2 regions of the Kocuria arenosa genome follow, and region 2 is predicted to be linked to the other one. Evidence: predicted binding sites of a transcription regulator. Region 2 holds the regulator's gene; the other holds the start of a gene.
What was found. The regulator HrcA, encoded in region 2, represses chaperone genes, less so after heat shock. The targets are predictions, from matches to a motif close to TTNGCACTCGNNNNNNNCGAGTGCNAA.
Positions count from the first base shown of each region.

Region 1: the regulator HrcA is predicted to act here: its motif matches at 1,415-1,441, upstream of groES (co-chaperone GroES).

Region 1 covers NZ_JBHZTA010000021.1:4,757-8,118, reverse strand. Annotated here, with positions in the region: gene ACFYE3_RS18440 (ABC transporter permease) at 1-59, opposite strand, end outside; gene ACFYE3_RS18435 (siderophore ABC transporter substrate-binding protein) at 204-1,175, opposite strand; gene groES (co-chaperone GroES) at 1,607-1,903, shown strand; gene groL (chaperonin GroEL) at 2,063-3,362, shown strand, end outside.
Region 2 covers NZ_JBHZTA010000002.1:302,084-305,445, reverse strand. Annotated here, with positions in the region: gene ACFYE3_RS04815 (16S rRNA (uracil(1498)-N(3))-methyltransferase) at 1-41, opposite strand, end outside; gene dnaJ (molecular chaperone DnaJ) at 38-1,189, opposite strand; gene hrcA (heat-inducible transcriptional repressor HrcA) at 1,262-2,269, opposite strand; gene ACFYE3_RS04800 (DUF3097 domain-containing protein) at 2,445-3,308, shown strand.

The DNA.
Region 1 (3,362 bases), on a different contig from region 2:
ACCGCCGGCGCGGGGCCGGCGGTCGCGGGGCGTGGTGCGGCGGTCACGACGGTGCTCATCGTTCCGTGGTGGTCATCGGGGGACCTTCCGGTGCTGGGGACGGGACGCGGTCGCGGGCCGGCGCGACTCCCGGCTGCTCCGCACGGGCGCCGGGCGGTCGCCGTGCGGAGCAGCCGGGAGTCGCGCTCGACCGGCTCAGCGGATCAGGAGAGGGACTCCTGGATCTCGCCGATCATGGCCGGGAAGTTGTCCAGGCCGAAGCCGACTAGGTACCAGGCGGCGCTGTCCACGTAGGTGATCCGGTCCTGCTCCGCCGCGGTGGTGCCGTTGACGAGCTCGTTGTCGAGCACCTGCTGGGCGGCCTCGCCGCCGGACTGGCCGATGGCGGTGTCGCGGTCCAGCACGAAGAGGTGGTCGGGGTCCGCGGCGGCGATGGCCTCGAAGGAGACGGCCTCGCCGTGGGTGCCCTCGGCCTGGACGGCGGCGGCGGACTCGAAGCCCAGCAGGTCGAAGACGATGTTGCCGAAGCGCGAGTTCGGGCCGTAGGCGTTGACCTCGCCGGCGCTGGTCAGCACGAACATCGCGGTGCCGGCCTCGGCGGTCCGGGCCTTCGTCTCCTCGACCTGCTCCTCGATGGCGGTCAGCCGCTCCTCGACCTCGGTCTCCTTGCCGTAGATCTCGCCGAGGGTCCGGGACTGCTCGGTGAAGGAGTTCAGCGCGTCGGTCTGGTCGAGGGAGAGGTCCACGGTGGGGGCGATCTCGGCGAGCTGGTCGTAGAAGTCGGCGGTGCGCCCCGAGATGATGATCAGGTCCGGGGCGGCCTCGGCGACGGCCTCCAGGTCGGGCTCCTTCAAGGACCCGGCGTTGACGTACTCGTCCGACCGGTACTCGGCGAACTGCTCGGGCAGGCTGCCGCCCTTGGGCAGGCCCTGGACGTCCTCGTCCAGCGCCTGCATCGAGTCGAGGACCCCGAGGTCGAACGTGATCACGTTCTCCGGGTCCACGGGGACGTCCGTGGTGCCCTGCGCGTGCTCCACGCTGACGGTCTCCGCCGAGGCGGCGCTCGGCGAGCCCTCCTCGGTGGTCGCCGCGCCGGACGTCGAGCAGCCCGCGAGTGCCAGGACCGAGACGGCGGCCAGCAGGGCGGTGGAGCGGTGTCGGGGAGTGCGGTTCATGGTCTTCCTTCGTGCAGAGGGCGCCGAAGTGCTCCGGGGCGGAGCACACCGACGGGGTCCGGTGGGCGCGACGTACCCGCACACCGGTGTGCGGGGACGTCGGGGAGGGCACCGCTGCTCGGCCGAGGTAAGGGTTGCCTTACCGCTCAACCTAGAGGGTCGGGCGGGCGTGAGGCAAATCATTGGCGAACACCGGCATGACCTAATTGGTTCCGCGCCGTTCCCGGCAGCCCCGCCTGCTGGCACTCGCCTTGACCGACTGCCAGCCCCCTCCTACAGTTGGCCTTGGCACTCTCCGGGTGAGGGTGCTAAGGGCCAGGCGCTCGACCGGCACCGCGACGGCGGTCGGTGCGCCGACCGGCCCGAAGCCCGACGGCGGGCTCCGCCCGCGGTCGCCCACCGTTTTCCACCCCTACAGACAAGGAGAGATCGTGTCGGTCTCCATCAAGCCTCTCGAGGATCGCATCGTCGTCCAGCCGCTCGCCGCTGAGCAGACCACCGCGTCCGGTCTCGTCATCCCGGACACCGCCAAGGAGAAGCCCCAGGAGGGCAAGGTCCTGGCCGTCGGCCCCGGTCGTGTCGACGACTCCGGCAACCGCATCCCGGTCGACGTCAAGGAGGGCGACGTCGTGATCTTCTCCAAGTACGGCGGGACCGAGGTCAAGTACAACGGCGAGGAGTACCTGGTGCTCCCGGCCCGCGACGTGCTCGCCGTCGTCGAGAAGTAGACCGGGCCGCACCGACCCCGCGCAGACCGCGCAGTCCTGACGAAGGGTGCCCGCCGCACGCCCCGCTGTTCCGGCGGGCCCGCGGCGGGCACCCTTCGCCGATCCAGATCCCCGACATCCGCTGGCGACCCCAGCCACCCCAGAAGGAGCTCTTCGCCCATGGCCAAGCAGCTGGCGTTCGACGACGCCGCCCGCAAGTCCCTCGAGAACGGCGTCAACAAGCTCGCCGACACCGTCAAGGTCACCCTCGGCCCGCGCGGGCGCAACGTGGTGCTCGACAAGAAGTGGGGTGCCCCCACGATCACCAACGACGGCGTGACCATCGCCCGCGAGGTCGAGCTCGACGACCCGTACGAGAACCTCGGGGCCCAGCTCGCCAAGGAGGTGGCGACCAAGACCAACGACGTCGCCGGCGACGGCACCACCACCGCCACCGTGCTCGCCCAGGCCCTGGTCAAGGAGGGCCTGCGCAACGTGGCCGCCGGGGCCGACCCGCTGAGCCTCAAGCGCGGCATCGAGAAGGCCGTCGAGGCCGTCTCCGAGCGCCTGCTCGAGAACGCCCGCCCGGTGGAGGGTGCCAACGTCGCCCACGTGGCGACCATCTCGGCGCAGGACCCGGCGATCGGCGAGCTCATCGCCCGGGCCTTCGAGACCGTCGGCAAGGACGGCGTCATCACGATCGAGGACGGCTCGAGCACCGAGGTCGAGCTCGACGTCACCGAGGGCATGCAGTTCGACAAGGGCTACCTGTCCCCGTCCTTCGTGACCGACGCCGAACGCCAGGAAGCGGTCATGGAGAACTCCCTGGTGCTGCTGTACCAGGGCAAGATCTCCTCCGTCCCGGAGCTCATGCCCGTGCTGGAGAAGGTCCTCCAGGCCAAGAAGCCGCTGACCATCATCGCCGAGGACGTCGAGGGCGAGGCCCTGTCCACCCTGGTGGTCAACAAGCTGCGCGGCACCCTCGACGTCGTGGCCCTCAAGGCGCCCGGCTTCGGCGACCGCCGCAAGGCGATCCTGCAGGACCTCGCCGTCCTCACCGGCGGCCAGCTCATCACCAGCGAACTGGGCATCAGCCTCGACCAGGTCACCCTGGAGCAGCTGGGCACCGCCCGCCGCGTCACGGTCACCAAGAACACGACCACCCTGGTCGACGGCGGCGGCACCCCGGCCGAGATCGAGGACCGGGTCGCCACGATCCGCGCCGAGGCCGAGCGCAGCGACTCCGAGTGGGACCGCGAGAAGCTGCAGGAGCGCCTCGCCCGCCTGGCCGGCGGCGTCTCCGTGATCAAGGTCGGCGCGGCCACCGAGGTGGAGGCGAAGGAGCGCAAGCACCGCATCGAGGACGCCGTGTCCTCGACGCGCGCGGCCCTCGAGCAGGGCATCGTCTCCGGCGGCGGCACCGCCCTCGTGCAGGCCGCGAAGGTCCTCGACGAGTCCGACCTCGGGCTCACCGGCGACG
Region 2 (3,362 bases):
GTGAGCCGGCCCGGCTCGACCTTGAACACCGGCCGGCTCACAGGTCGGAGAACCTGTCCTTGAGCCGGGAGAAGAAGCCGCCGGAGCCGGCCGGGGAGTTCAGGGTGGTGCCGGTGGACTGGTCCTCGCCGCGCAGCCGGGACAGCTGCTCGAGCAGCTCGCGCTGCTCGTCGTCGAGGGCCGTGGGGGTCTCGACCTCGAGGTGGACGAACAGCTCGCCCCGGCCGCCGCCGCGCAGCCGGGTGGCCCCGAGCTCGTGCAGGGTCACGGTGTGGCCGGTCTGCGTGCCGGGGCCCACGGGCACCTCGCGCTCGCCGTCGAAGGTCTCGAGGGTCACGGTGGTGCCGAGGGCCGCGGAGGTCATGGGCACCCGGACGCGGGCGTGCAGGTCGTCGCCCTGGCGCTCGAACGTGGGGTCGGGGTCGACCTTGAGCTCGACGTAGAGGTCGCCGTTCGGTCCGCCGGCGGTGCCGGCCTCGCCCTGCCCCGAGAGGCGGATGCGGTTGCCGGTCGAGACGCCGGCGGGGATCTTGACGGTCAGCGGGCGGCGGTCGCGCACGCGGCCCTCGCCGTAGCACTCGTGGCACGGGTGCTTGATGACGGTGCCGAAACCCTGGCAGGTGGCGCACGGCGCCGCCGTGACCACGGTGCCGAGGATCGACTGGACCTGGCGCTGCACCTGGCCGGATCCGTGGCAGACGTCGCAGGTCTCGGGCTGGGTGCCCGCCTGGCAGCAGGTGCCGTCGCAGGTGGGGCAGACCACGGCCGTGTCCACCGTGATCTTCTTCTCCGTGCCGAAGACAGCGTCCCTGAGGGAGACCCGGACGTTGATCAGGGCGTCCTGGCCCTGGCGCGTGCGGGACGCGGGGCCGCGCCGGCCGGAGCCGGCGCCGCCGGCGCCCTGGAAGAACGTGTCGAAGATGTCGGCGAAGCCGAAGCCCGTGCCGGGGAACCCTCCGCCGAAGCCGGTGTCGGTGCCGTTCTCGTTGCCGGTCGCGTCGTAGACGCGCCGCTTCTCCGGGTCGGAGAGGACGTCGTTGGCGTGGGAGAGGCGCTTGAAGTCCTCGGCGGCCTCGGGGCCGGAGTTGACGTCGGGGTGCAGCCGGCGGGCCTTCTTGCGGTAGGCCTTCTTGATCTCTTCCTGGCTGGCATCCCGGGACACGCCCAGGGTCTCGTAGTGATCGCTCACCGTGGTCCGTTCTGTCGAGAGGTCTGTGGTGGGTTTCGCTGGAGGGCCCCGGGGAACGGGGCCCGCGGGGGCTCAGCCCCCGAGGATACGGGAGAGGTAGCGGGCGACGGCGCGCACGGCGGCCATCGTGGACGGGTAGTCCATGCGCATGGGGCCCACGACCCCCACCTTCGACTGCGGCCCGTAGCCGGTGGCGACGACGGCGGCCTCGGACAGGGGGCCCTCGGCGTTCTCCGTGCCGATCCGCACGGCCACCCCGCGGGCGTCCTGCTCCATCTCGGACAGCAGCCGGAGCATCACCACCTGCTCCTCGAGGGCCTCGAGGACCGGGCCGATGCTCAGGTGGAAGTCCCCGGTGGAGCGGGCGAGGTTGGCGGTGCCGGCCATGACCATCCGGTGCTCGGCACCCCCGGCGGCGAGGGCGCCGACGGCCTCCCCCACGGCGGCGGCGTCCGGCTGCAGCGGCGGGGCGGTGCCCGCCGCCATCACCGCGAGGGCGTCCGGCACCGCGGTCAGGGAGCGCCCGACCACGGCGGCCAGCACCCGAGCGCGCAGCTCGAGCAGCTGGGACTCCTCGAGGGGCGCCCGCAGCACGGCGACGCGCTGGGCCACCCGGCCGTTGGTGGGGATGAGCACCACGAGCACCCGGCCGCCCCCGAGGTCCACGACCTCGACGTGGCGCACGGTGACGCCGGAGGCGTGCGGGTACTGCACGACCGCGACCTGCTGGGTGAGCTGCGCGAGCAGCCGCACGGTGCGCTCCATGACGTCGTCGATGTCGGCGGCGTCGTCGAGCAGCCGCTGGATGGCCCGTCGTTCCGGGCCCGAGAGCGGCTTGACGGCCGCGATCTGGTCGACGAACGTGCGGTACCCCTTGTCCGTGGGGATCCGGCCCGAGCTCGTGTGGGGGGCCGTGATCAGGCCCTCCTCCTCGAGCGCGGCCATGTCGTTGCGCACGGTGGCCGAGGAGACGCCGAGCCGGTGCCGGTCCACGAGGGCCTTGGAGCCCACGGGCTCGCGGAAGTGCACGTAGTCCTCCACGATGGCCTGCAGGATCTGCAGTCGTCTCGGATGGTTCACGTCGCTCCTCCCCGGTTCGTCCTCGTCCCCGACCCGTCCTGGCACTCGGGTGGGCACAGTGCCAACGCCGTCCAGTGTAGCCCCCGTGTCCGACGGCCGGTCCGCCGCCCGCGGTTTGGTACGCTTCCGGCTGATCCGCGCCGGACGCGCGGCACCGCGACCCGGGAGGACGACCATGAGCGACCACGGCTGGGGGCCGCGCAGCCTCGACGACGACGCCCTCGCCCGCCGCCGGCCGGTCTCCGCGGAGGTCCCGGTCGCCCCGGGCATGCTGCTGGAGGACGTCACGACCGGCTGGGTCGGCGCCGTCGTGTCCCTGGAGACCATCGGCGGCATGCGCGTGATGGGCCTCGAGGACCGGAGGGGGCGGGTCAAGGCGTTCCCCCTGGGACCGGGCTTCCTGCTCGAGGGCGATCCCGTGGTCGTCGTCGAGCCCCGACGGGCCCCCGCCGCGAAGAAGCCTTCCCGCACGCGCTCGGGGTCCGTGGCCGTCGAGGGGCTGCGCGCGAGCACCGCGAAGGCCTCCCGCGTGTGGGTCGAGGGCTACCACGACGCCGAGCTGGTGGCCAAGGTCTGGGGGCACGACCTGGCGGTCGAGGGCGTCGTCGTGGAGCCGCTGCACGGCATCGACGACCTGCCCGCCGCCGTGCGGGAGTTCGGGCCGGGCCCCGGGCGGCGGCTCGGCGTCCTCGTCGACCACCTCGTGGCCGGTTCCAAGGAGTCCAGGATCGCCGCGGAGACCATGCGCCTGCCCGGCGCCGCGGGCAACGTCCTGGTGCTGGGCCACCCGTACGTCGACATCTGGCAGGCGGTCAAGCCGCGCACGCTGGGCATCGACGGCTGGCCCGTGGTCCCGCGGGGCACCGACTGGAAGACCGGCACCGCCGCCGCCCTCGGGTGGCCGCACCGCACCCCCGGCGACCTGGGACGGGCCTGGCAGCACATCCTCTCCCGCGTGGACAGCTACGCCGATCTCGAGCCGTCCCTGCTGGGCCGGGTGGAGGAGCTCATCGACTTCCTCACCGCGCCCGGGGCCTGACCCGGTCCCCTCACCGCGCCCGGGGCACGACCGGGGGCGTCACAAAGGCACACG